2 linked regions of the Lichenibacterium dinghuense genome follow. The protein of the gene in region 2 interacts with the protein of the main gene of each other region in a pairwise test. Links are inferred from orthologs where the notes say so. Each region holds a gene or a part of one and is shown on either strand. Other genes may lie near its edges.

Region 1 (5,898 bases), 3.7 Mb from region 2 along the record:
CGATCGCCATGCGGATCGAGGCGCCGAGCACCGACAAGGGCGCGTCCCTGCCCGTCCACGCCGGATCCGCGGCCTATATCGACGACGACGAGCAGACCTTCTTCGATAAATACAGCGACATGATCTACATCGGCGCCATGCTGCTCGGCGTGCTGGCGTCCGGCGTCACCGCCGTGATGGGGCGGCTCAGCGGCACCCGCACGCCGCAGCTCGAGCTCGACGTCGCCCGCCTGATCGCCCTGATGGGGGAGGCGCGCGCCGCCGCGTCGAGCGAGGAGCTCGACGCGCTGCAGGGCGAGGCCGACCAGTTGATGGCGCGGGCGCTCGACGGCTCGCTGCCGCGCGTCGACGACCGGCGCCTCGCGGCCTTCGGGATGGCGCTCGACCAGGTGCGGGCCGCGGTGCGCGACCGCCGCGCGCAGATCGGCCTGGCGCCGAAGCCGGCCGAGATCGTCGTGATGCCGCTCGCCGCCGAATAGCAGCGCGGACGCGAAAAAGGGCGCCCCGTGAGGGACGCCCCTGCCTCGATCGCGCGGTCGCGCCCGCCGGTCAGGCGACCTTGGACTCCACGACCTTCGGCGCGCGGGCGTTGGTGCCGATGGCGATCTGCCGGGGCTTCTGAGCCTCGGGGATCTCGCGCACGAGGTCGACGTGGAGCAGGCCGTGCTCCAGGGCGGCGCCCGTCACCTGGACGTGGTCGGCGAGCTGGAAGCGGCGCTCGAAGGCGCGGGCCGCGATGCCCTGGTAGAGCACTTCGGTCTTCGGCGTCTCGGACGCATCGGTCTTGCGGGCGCCGCGGATCAGGAGGACGTTCTCGCGGGTCTCGATCGACAGATCATCCTCGGAGAATCCCGCCACGGCGACGGAGATACGATAGGCGTTCTCGCCGGTCCGCTCGATGTTGTAGGGCGGATAGGTCTGGGCCGAGGCGTCCACGCCCGACATCTGGTCGAGGATCGTGAACAGCCGGTCGAAGCCGACGGTGGAACGGTAAAGGGGGGAAAGATCGTACTGGCGCATCTGAACACATCCTCACTGGAGCGACATGCGATCCCGGCGTTGCTGGCCGGAACCTCTCGAAATCACGCGTCCGTTGTGGCCCGCGTGCCCCTGATGTGGTGACGGTCCTTGCCCCCGCAAGAGGAGCCGAGATCGGCATCTCACTTTTTCGTGAGCCGGGGCGGCGGTGACGGGATCGCCACGCCGCGCGGAGCCGTGGGTCGACCGGCAGAGGGAAGAGGTCGCCGCGGAGGCGCTGTCGCATCTTTGCCACGCGCGGGCTCCGAAACGCCGCGATGGGCGGGGACGCCGCCGCGGCGCCCTGATGCGGACACGCTGGCGGCGTCGAAGCGGCCTCCGCGGGGCAGACCTGCCGCAGCGGAATGAACCGATGGCCGTCGCCGCGCATTCTGCCCGCGACCATCGTCTGGAGTACGGATCATGACCACCATCAAGAAGATCGCTGCGGCGGCCGCCGTCGCCACCCTGGCCCTCGCCGCCAGCGACCTGTCGGCCTCGGCCCAGAGCAGCCTCACCAACGGCCCGAACGGCATGCAGCCCAACACGCTGTCCTCCGACCAGGCGACCGGCATCAACGGCTACGCGCCGAGCCGCGCCGTCTACCGCCGCCCGGTCCGCACCGTGCGCTCGGCCGAGGCCAGCCGCCGTCCGCTCACCGTGCGCCGCACCGTCGCCGCCGAGGCTCCCGTCGTGGTGGCCCCCGCGCCGATCGGCAACACCGGCCCCGGCACCCTCATCACCGGGCCGCTCGGCTTCGCCAGCAACGTCGTGTCGCTGCCGTTCCGCGCCATCAACGGCATCTTCCCGGCCACGGGCAGCGTCGCGCAGAACCCGCTCGTCCTCATCGGCGCCCCGCTGCGCGCCATCGGCGACATCGTCCAGGTGCCGTTCCGCGTGATCGGCGCCCCGTTCGGCGGCACCACGATCGCGACCTACTGATCGAGCGATCATCGGCGTTCGGGAGGGCGGGGGCGCGAGCCTCCGCCCTTTCGCGTTCGGGGCCCACAGGCCGCCGAAGCCTCGGCCGCCCGTCCTTAGCCCGCGCGGGGGCGGACGGGCCGAATGTGCGAGGGAGTCAGCCCGGCGCGTAGACCGTCACGGCGTCGTGCAGCACGCGGAACACCGCGGGCGTGCGGGTGACGATCTCGCCGTCGGCGTTGACCGACCGCTCGCGATGCGCCGTCACGCGGATCTCGGAGCCGTCGAGGGTTCGGATCTCGGTCCAGTCCCGCGTCTGCCCGCTGCGCAGCGCGGGCAGCAGCAGCAGGAGCTTCCACACGCTGCCGACCTCGAGGCTGTAGACGTCGAGCCGGCCGTCGTCGATCTCGGCGTCGTGGCTCACCGTCATGCCGCCGCCGTAGTGCCGCCCGTTCCCCACCGCGAGGTGCACGGTGCGCGAGGCGTGGCGCTCGCCGCCGATCTCGATGTCGACGTGGAACGGCCGCAGGCGACGGATCACGCGCAGGCCCGCCACCGCGTAGCCGAGCGGGCCCCACCGCTTCTTGGCGTCGGCCGTCAGCGCGTGGGTGAGGTCGACCCCGAAGCCGAGGCTCGCGACGTTGAAGTAGGGGTGACCGTTCACCTCGCCGAGGTCGATGCGGCGCGTGCGGCCCGCCGCGATGGCCGCGACGGCCCCGTCGAGGTCGGGGGGCAGGCCGAGCGTGCGGGCGAGGTCGTTGGCGGTGCCGAGCGGCAGCACGCCGAGCGGCAGCCCCGTCGCGATGAGGCCGGGGGCGGCGGCGTTGATGGTCCCGTCCCCGCCGCCCACCACCACGAGGTCGACCTCGCCTTTCGCGTCGCGGATGCGGCGCGACACGTCCTCGCGCGAGCGCGTGTGGCCGCGCGTGACGGCGAGGCCGGCGGCGGCGAGGGCCGCCTCGGCCTCGTCGCCGCGCTCGCGGCCCGAGCGGCTGTGCTCGTTGACGATCAGCAGGGCGCGGCGGGACGAGGGGTCGGCGGGGGGAGTCATGGCGTCCAGGGGTCGGGCGCGGGCGGGGCGCCGCGCCCCCGTGAACCCGCGGCGAGGCCCCTTTGTGCCCGCCTCAGGCCCAACGTGACGGAAGCTTCATGGACCGGCGACGCCGGACCGCGCCCCGCCGCGCACCGCCTCGATCACCGCGGAATAGTCGAGCCCCGCCCCTCCCCCCGCCGCGAAGGCCGCGAAGATGTCGCGCGCGTGGCGGCCGAGCGCCGTGTCGGCGCCGACGCTCTCGGCCGCGTCGCGCGCCAGCGTCAGGTCCTTCAGCATCAGGGCCGTGGCGAAGCCGGGCCTGTAGCCCCGGTTGGCGGCGCTGCCCGGCACCGGCCCCGGCACGGGGCAGTGGTTCGTCAGCGCCCAGCACTGGCCGGACGAGGTGGACGCGACGTCGAACAGCGCCTGGTGGTCGAGGCCGAGCCTCTCGGCCAGCACGAAGGCCTCGGAGATGCCGATCATCGAGATGCCGAGGATCATGTTGTTGCACATCTTGGCGGCCTGGCCGGCGCCGGGGCCGCCGCAGGCCACCACGCGCCGGCCCATGCTGGCCAGGAACGGCCGCGCGCGCTCGACCGCCTCGGGCGTGCCGCCGGCCATGAAGGTGAGCGTGCCGGCCTCGGCGCCGGCGACGCCGCCCGACACCGGCGCGTCCACGGCCATCATCCCCCGCTCCGCCGCGAGATCGTGGGCGCGGCGGGACGAGGCGACGTCGACCGTCGAGGAGTCGATGAACAGCGCGCCCGTGGGCGCAGCGGCCACGAGACCGCCCTCGTAGGCCTCGACGAGGTGGTCCCCCGCCGGCAGCATCGTCACGACGACCTCGGCGCCGTCCGCCGCGGCGGCCGCCGACGGGGCGACCGCCATGCCGATCGCGCGCGCGGCATCGAGGGCGGCGGGGCTGAGGTCGAAACCCGTGACGGTGTGGCCGGCCTTGAGGAGGTTCGCCGCCATGGGCGCGCCCATGTTGCCGAGCCCGATGAACGCGATCGCCGCCATGGTGTTTCTCCCCTGCCGGAGCAGTTGACCGGCTGACGCGGCCGCGGTCAATTCCGGCCCCGGCGGCGGCGGGGCTCCGAACTCAGGTCGACGGTGCCGCTTCGCCCTTCTCCCCTCTGGGGAGAAGGTGGCGCGAAGCGCCGGATGAGGGGTCGCGACAGGTTCGACATGCGACGCAGGGTCGACATCTGGTCGATGCGGCGCGCGTCCCACCCTCATCCGTCGCCGCTTCGCGGCGCCACCTTCTCCCGCCAGCGGGAGAAGGGCGCTCCCGGCGGCCCTGCGTTGACCTGAGTTCGGAGCTCTGCCGGCGGCGGCGGGATACGAGCCCGATCGGCGACGGATTCGCCCCGCCCCCCCCCAAGGCGCGTCCGGGCCCGCGGTCACGGCCATCCCTCCCTGCGCTCGCCCCGCCCGGCGCGCAGCGCGCCGACGAGGTCGCGCGGCGCGGGATGGCCGTCCGGTCCCGCCGGCCAGCCCTCGCGCTGACGCGCGCGGTCGCCGTCGGTCTCCTCGGTCTGGTCGTGGAACAGGACCTGCGTGGTGGGATAGGGCAGGTCGATGCCGGCGCCCTGCAGCGCTTCCTTGACGGCCTGGAGCACGCGGTCGCGGCTCGCCACCACGTCGGCGCGGCGCGGCGGCTCGATCCACCAGCGGATGCGCAGGTTCACGCTGGAGCCGGCGAGGTCGACCACCAGCACCTCCGGGGCGGGCTCGTCCATCACCTCCTCGACGCCGCGCATCGCCTCCAGAACGATGGCCCGGGCGCGGTCCACGTCGTCGCCGTAGCCGATGCCGACGTCGTATTGCAGGCGGCGGTGCGAATAGGCGGTGTCGACCGTGACGGATTGGGAGAACAGCGTCGCGTTGGGGATCACCACGCGACGCCCGTCGTAGGTGCGGATCGAGGTGGCGCGGGTCTCGATCTCCTCGACCGTGCCCTCGTAGCCGCTGACCGCGATCTGGTCGCCGATGCGGAAGGGCTCGGTGAGCAGGATCAGGATGCCGGCCAGGAAGTTCTGCAGGATGTCGCGGAACGCGAAGCCGATGGCGACGCCGCTGATGCCGAGCAGTTGCACGAGCTGGCCGGGCTTGAAGGACGGCACGGCGATCACGAGCGCGACCAGCAGCCCGACCAGCATCAGCCCGCCCTGGGCGAGGCGCCCCAGCACGCGGCCGAGATTGCGGTGCTGCCGGCGGCGCTCCGACAGGTAGAGGAGGGCCCGGTGCGCGTAGCGGCCCGCGAGGTGGAACAGCGCGTAGACGATCAGCGCCACGATCAGGTAGGGCAGCAGGGTGAAGAAGCCGGCCGCCATGCCGCGCAGCGATGCGAGCGCTCGGGAGAAGTCGAAATCCATGTCCGGCTGAGGTCCTCGCTCCTGCGGGGCTGCCGGGGGAGCTCGGGGGCGGCGCTGTCCGCGCGCAGCTCCGCGACCGGCGCGGACCGGGGTGCACGTTCGGTCCGCCGCCACCAACATCCGCGGCGCCGCGAAGTTTCCGGACGCGGTCGCGGTCCATCCGGACTGAGGCGTCGTCCGGCCCGCGGGGCGCCCGGAGGCTCAGCCGATGCCCGTCGGCCCGTCGATCACGCGCCGGACGCGGCGCGCCAGTTCCAGGCGCCGGTAGGGCTTCATGATGATGTTGAACTCGCTGCCGCCGGCGTCGGTGCGTTCCAGCGACGCTTCGGCGTAGCCGGTCGTCAGCAGGACCTTGATCCTGGGCTGGCGCTCGCGGGCGGCGCGGGCCAGCATGACGCCGTTCATGCCGCCGGGCATGATGAGGTCGGTGAACAGCAGGTCGACGCTCGCCTCGCCGTCGAGCAGCGCGAGCGCCTGTTCCGGGCCGTGCGCCGTGAGCACCGTGTAGCCGAAGTCGGCCAGCAGCATGCCGGCCGTCTCGGCCACGTC
Region 2 (5,781 bases):
CGCGCTGGGCGACGAGGAGGCGAGCGCGATGCGGAGGCCGCGCGCCCGCAGCGCGCGGAACAGGTCGCCGCAGCCCGGAAAGCCCTTCACGCGGTCGAGGTAGTCGGCGCGGAAGATGTCGCCGCGGTCGCGCTCGATCTTCGGACCGATTTTCTTCAATTGCGCTTGGTCGAGGAACTCCGGCATCAGCTGGTCGCCGCCCTTGCCGATCTGCGAGCGGAGCGCCGCGAAGGCGATGTCGTGGCCGTGGCGCGCGAAGGCGCGCTCCCAGGCTTCGGCGTGGAAGTCGACGCTGTCGACCAGCGTCCCGTCGACGTCGAAGATGACGGCCTCGATCATGTACTGCGACCCTCGTGTGACGAGGGCGAACGGAGGCCCGCTTACGGGAGTTCCGCGCGGATGCGCTCCGCCAGCGCGCCCAGCACCTCGGGCTTCGCCGTCGGCCCCTCGTGGGGGCGCATCGGCACGCCCTCGCGGCGCGGCAGGAGGTGGAAGTGAAGGTGGAACACCGTCTGCCCGGCCGTGGCCTCGCTGAACTGCATCAGCGTGAGGCCGTCGGCCTTCAGCGCCGCGACGGCGGCGCGCCCGATCCGCTGCACGCGCGGCATCAGCGCCGACAGGGCGGCGGGGTCCGCATCGAGCAGGGTGCGCGAGGGCGACTTGGCGATGACGAGGACGTGACCCTCGACCTGGGGCATGATGTCCATGAAGGCGAGGCACACCTCGTCCTCGTAGACCTTCGTGCAGGGGATCTCGCCGCGCAGGATCCTGGCGAAGATGTTGGCGTCGTCGTAGGCCGGCATCGGTCCTCCCCGTCGTGCGGCGGGCCCGGCGTCAGGGTCCGCCTGCCTGCGATCAGCGCTCGCTGATCGGGCCGTAGTCGCGCTGGGCGTAGCCCGTGTAGAGCTGGCGGGGGCGGCCGATGCGCTGGCCCGGATCCTCGATCATCTCCTTCCACTGGGAGATCCAGCCCACCGTGCGCGCCACGGCGAACAGCACGGTGAACATCGACACCGGGAAGCCGAGCGCCTTCAGCGTGATGCCGGAGTAGAAGTCGACGTTCGGGTAGAGCTTCTTCTCGATGAAGTACTCGTCCGACAGGGCGATGCGCTCCAGCTCGACGGCGACGTCGAGCAGCGGGTCGTCCTTGATGCCCATCTCGCTCAAGACCTCGTGGCAGGTCTTCTGCATGATCTTGGCGCGGGGATCGTAGTTCTTGTAGACGCGGTGGCCGAAGCCCATCAGACGGAACGGGTCGTTCTTGTCCTTGGCGCGCTTCACGAACTCGGGGATGCGGTCGACCGTGCCGATCTCGGCCAGCATCTTCAGCGCCGCCTCGTTGGCGCCGCCGTGCGCCGGCCCCCACAGGCAGGCGATGCCGGCCGCGATGCAGGCGAAGGGGTTCGCCCCCGACGAGCCGGCGAGCCGCACCGTCGAGGTGGAGGCGTTCTGCTCGTGGTCGGCGTGCAGGATGAAGATGCGGTCGAGCGCGCGCGACAGCACCGGATTGACCTTGTACTCCTCGCACGGCACCGCGAAGCACATGCGCAGGAAGTTCGACGTGTAGTCGAGGTCGTTCTTCGGGTAAACGAAGGGCTGGCCCACCGTGTACTTGTAGGCCATGGCGGCCAGCGTCGGCATCTTGGAGATCAGCCGGATCGACGCGATCATCCGCTGCTGCGGGTCCGAGATGTCGGTCGAATCGTGGTAGAAGGCCGACAGCGCGCCGACGCAGCCCGTCATGACCGCCATCGGATGGGCGTCGCGGCGGAAGCCGGCGAAGAAGCGCGCCATCTGCTCGTGCACCATCGTGTGGCGCGTGACGTTGTAGTCGAACTCGGCCTTCTGGGCCTTGGTGGGCAGCTCGCCGTAGAGCAGCAGGTAGCAGCTTTCGAGGAAGTCGCCGTGCTCGGCCAGCTGCTCGATCGGGTAGCCGCGGTACAGCAGCACGCCCTCATCGCCGTCGATGTAGGTGATCTTGGACTCGCAGCTCGCCGTCGAGGTGAATCCCGGATCGTAGGTGAACATGCCGGTCTGGCCGTACATCTTGCCGATGTCGAGCACGGCAGGCCCGATCGTGCCCTCCTTGAGGGGCAGGTCGATCGCCTTGGTGTCGACCAGCAGTTTGCCAGGATTCTGCGTCATGGGGGAGCCTCAGCGAGGGAGGGGGCAGGCCGGAGGGGACGAGTCGCGTGGGGCCCCGGGTGGCCTTGTGCGTTGCACCAAAGCTAAATGATCGGCACCTTGCGTCAAGCCGCGCCGCCGGCGGGCCCGTCGCTGGTGCACCGCATCATGGGGCCGTGCCGGCCGCGTCCCGCAGGCGGCCGAGGCTCTCGTCGCGGCCCAGCACGTCGAGCACGTCGAAGATGCCGGGCGAGGTCGAGCGGCCGGTCAGCGCCGCCCGCAGCGGCTGCGCCACCTGCCCGAGCTTGGCGCCGGTGGCCTCCGCCTCGGCCCGGACGGCGCCCTCGGTCGCGGCGGCGCTCCAATCGTTCAGCCCTTCCAGGCGGGGCAGCAGGCCGCGCAGCACGCCGGCGCCCTTGGCGAGGATGTCGGTCGCCTTGGCGTCCATGGCGAGGGGGCGCTCGGCGAACAGGAACATGGCGCCGTCGAGCAGTTCCACCAGGGTCTTCGCGCGCTCCTTCAGCCCCGGCATGGCGGCGAGCAGCTTGGACCGCATCGCGCCGTCGAGCTTGGCCGCGATCGCGTCCCCGCCCGGCAGGTGCGGCAGCGTGGCGATCAGCGCCTCCACGAGATGCGCGTCGTCGGCGCCGCGGATGTAGTGGCCGTCCATGTTCTCGAGCTTGGCGAAGTCGAAGCGCGACGGGGAGCGCCCGACGCCGCCGAGGTCGAAGGCCGAGACCATCTCGTCGGTGGTGAAGAACTCGCGGTCGCCCTGGCTCCAGCCGAGGCGCAGGAGGTAGTTGCGCAGCGCTTCCGGCAGGTAGCCCATGGCGCGGTACTGCTCGACGCCGAGCGCGCCGTGGCGCTTCGACAGCTTGGCGCCGTCGGCCCCGTGGATGAGCGGGATGTGCGCCATGGCGGGCACGGACCAACCGAGCGCCTCGTAGATCTGCATCTGGCGGGCCGCGTTGGTCAGGTGGTCGTCGCCGCGGATGATCTGCGTCACGCCCATGTCGTGATCGTCCACCACCACGGCCAGCATGTAGGTCGGCGAGCCGTCCGAGCGCAGCAGCACGAGGTCGTCGAGGTCCTTGTTGGCCCAGGTGACGGTGCCCTGCACGCCGTCGTGCAGCACGGTGGAGCCGTCCTGCGGCGCGCGCAGCCGGACCACCGGCCTGACGCCGGCGGGCGCCTCGGCCGGGTCGCGGTCGCGCCAGCGGCCGTCGTAGCGCGGCGGCCTCTTCTCGGCGCGGGCGAGCTCGCGCATCTCGTCGAGCTCGGCGGGCGTGGCGTAGCAGCGGTAGGCGCGGCCCTGCTCCAGCAGCGCCTCCACGGCCTCGCGGTGCCGCTCGGCGCGGCTCGCCTGATAGACGACCTCGCCGACCCAATCGAGGCCGAGCCACCTGAGGCCGTCCAGGATCGCGTCGATGGCGGCCGTCGTCGAGCGCTCGCGATCGGTGTCCTCGATGCGCAGCAGCATCGTGCCGCCGTGGCGGCGGGCATGGAGCCAGTTGAACAGGGCCGTGCGGGCGCCGCCGATGTGGAGGAAGCCCGTCGGCGACGGCGCGAAGCGCGTGATCACGGGCTCGGACATGGGCGGAAGCAACTTATAGTTGGAACGGATCGGGAACCGGGGGGCCGTGACCCTTGCCCGGGCGGCCGCGCTCTAACATGAAGGTTCGATCACCACAAAGGGCGGGAGGCCGCCGTGCCGAACGCGTTCCGGGGTGGCGGTTCGGCCGGGGTGGCGCAGGGCGCCTGGCCGCGCCGGGCCGCCGCCCTGTCGGCGCGGCTCGGCGGCCTGTCGCTGGCCCGGTCCTGGGCGGAGGAGTGGGACGAGCGCCGCCCCTTCCTGTGGCTTCCCGTCGCGGCCGGCGCCGGCGTCTTCCTGTATCTCGCCGCCGAGCGCGAGCCCGTGCTGTGGCTGCCGCTCGCGGCCCTGGCGCTGTGCGTGGGCGCCTGCGTGGCCCTGCGCGGCCGGCCGGGGCCGCTCGGCGCGGCCCTGCTGGCGCTGGCGCTGGTCGGCGGCTTCGTGTCGGCCGAGCTTCGGGCCCGCGCGGTCGCAACGCCCATGCTGGACCGCGTCCGCATCCTCAAGCTCACCGGCACGATCGAGGAGGTGGACCTCCGCCCGGCCGGGGCGCGCGTCCTGCTCGCCGTGACGGGCGCCGACGGCATCGACGCCGCCCGCGTGCCGCGCCGGGTGCGCCTGACGACGAAGCGCCTCGGCGACCTCGCGGCCGGCTCCGCCGTCGCCGTCACGGCGCGGCTGCTGCCGCCGGCCCGCGCCGCGGCCCCCGACGAGTACGACTTCGCCCGCGACGCCTTCTTCTCCGGGATCGGCGCGGTCGGCACGGCGCTGGGACGGATAGCGCCGACCGCGGCCGGGGACGACTCCGGCTGGGCCGCGCGGCTCCACCGCGCGGTGGACCGCGCCCGCAACGCGCTGGCCATCAGGGTCAGCGCGGTGGTGGGCGACGGCGACACCGGCGCGATCGCGGCCGCCATGGTGACGGGCAAGCGCGACCTCCTGTCCGCGGAAGGGCGCGAGGTGATCCGCGAGGCCGGCATCTTCCACATCATCACGATCGCGGGCGTGCAGATGACGCTGGTGGCGGGGCTGCTCTTCGGCGCCGTCCGCCGCCTGCTGGCGCTGAGCCCCGAGCTGGCGCTGCGCCGTCCCATCAAGGCCTGGGCGGCCGGGGTCGCGCTTCTGGGCGCCGTCGCCTACGACATCGGCACGGGCTCGCGCGTCGGCACGCAGCGGGCGCTGTTCATGACGGCGATCATGCTCGCCGCCGCCATCGCCGGGCGCCGGGCGCTGACCATGCGCAACCTCGGCTTCGCGGCGCTCCTCGTCGTCGCCATCGAGCCCGAGCAGGTCGCGGGCGCGAGCTTCCAATTGTCCTTCGCGGCCGTGTCGGCGCTCATCGCCGTGCAGGAGGCGCGCACCCGCCGCGCGCCGGACGACCTCTTCGCCGAGCCGAAGCCCCGCGCCCCGCGGGCGCCGCCCTGGCGCGGGCGCGCCGGCCGCGCCGCGGCCTCGGTGCTGCACCTCCTGACCGCGACGGTCTTCGCCACGCTGGCGACGGCCTCCTTCATGGCGGCGGAGTTCCACGAGCTGAGCCCCTACGTCTTCGTCGGCAACCCGCTGACGCTGGCGATGATCGAGTTCTTCGCCGTGCCGGGCGCGCTGCTCGGCACCCTGCTCTACCCGCTCGGGCTCGACGCGCCGGTGTGGCACTGGGTCGGCTGGGGCATCCGAGCCGTGCTGTGGGTCGCGCGCATCCTCGGCGCGGCCCCGATGTCGACGCTGCACCTGCCCGCCTTCGTGCCCTGGGCCCTGCCCTGCCTCGCGCTGGCGCTGCTGTCGGTCGTGATCTGGCGGACGGCGCTCCTGCGCCTCACCGCCGTGCCGCTCCTCGCCCTCGGGCTGACCGGCGCCGCCTGCGGGCCGAGCGCCGACCTGATCGTGGCGCCGACCGGCGACGCCCTGGCGGTCCGGGGGCCCGACGGCACGCTCGGCACGCTCGGGCGCGCCTCCGGCTTCACGGCCGCGCAGTGGCTGCGCGCGGACGGAGACGCCCGCGACGCCGAGGCGCTCGGCAAGGCGGCGCTGGTCGCACCCGGGGCGCGCTGCGACCGGCTCGGCTGCAC

What was found.
Region 1: the proteins of gltA (region 2) and L7N97_RS17965 interact in binary tests that used the Escherichia coli proteins (3 or more experiments, as listed by UniProt). The link is inferred for Lichenibacterium dinghuense from one-to-one orthologs.

What each region holds. Positions count from the first base shown.
Region 1 is NZ_JAJLMN010000001.1:3,758,579-3,764,476, reverse strand. Bases 1,043-3,975 are described here. They hold L7N97_RS17965 (lipid kinase), read right to left. Parts: upstream 2,990-3,975; coding sequence 2,096-2,989; downstream 1,043-2,095. Other genes in these bases: mmsB (3-hydroxyisobutyrate dehydrogenase), read right to left, coding at 3,086-3,975; L7N97_RS17970 (hypothetical protein), read left to right, coding at 1,441-1,959. Outside these bases: L7N97_RS17980 (ABC transporter substrate-binding protein), read left to right, coding at 1-479; L7N97_RS17975 (Hsp20 family protein), read right to left, coding at 550-1,020; more of mmsB, read right to left, coding at 3,976-3,991; L7N97_RS17955 (mechanosensitive ion channel family protein), read right to left, coding at 4,375-5,349; L7N97_RS17950 (histidine kinase famiy protein), read right to left, coding at 5,551-5,898. UniProt on the Escherichia coli protein: In vitro phosphorylates phosphatidylglycerol but not diacylglycerol; the in vivo substrate is unknown.
Region 2 is NZ_JAJLMN010000001.1:22,295-28,075, forward strand. Bases 1-2,816 are described here. They hold gltA (citrate synthase), read right to left. Parts: upstream 2,146-2,816; coding sequence 856-2,145; downstream 1-855. Other genes in these bases: L7N97_RS00105 (HAD family hydrolase), read right to left, coding at 1-339; L7N97_RS00110 (HIT family protein), read right to left, coding at 381-803; gltX (glutamate--tRNA ligase), read right to left, coding at 2,291-2,816. In the rest of the region: more of gltX, read right to left, coding at 2,817-3,718; L7N97_RS00125 (ComEC/Rec2 family competence protein), read left to right, coding at 3,833-5,781.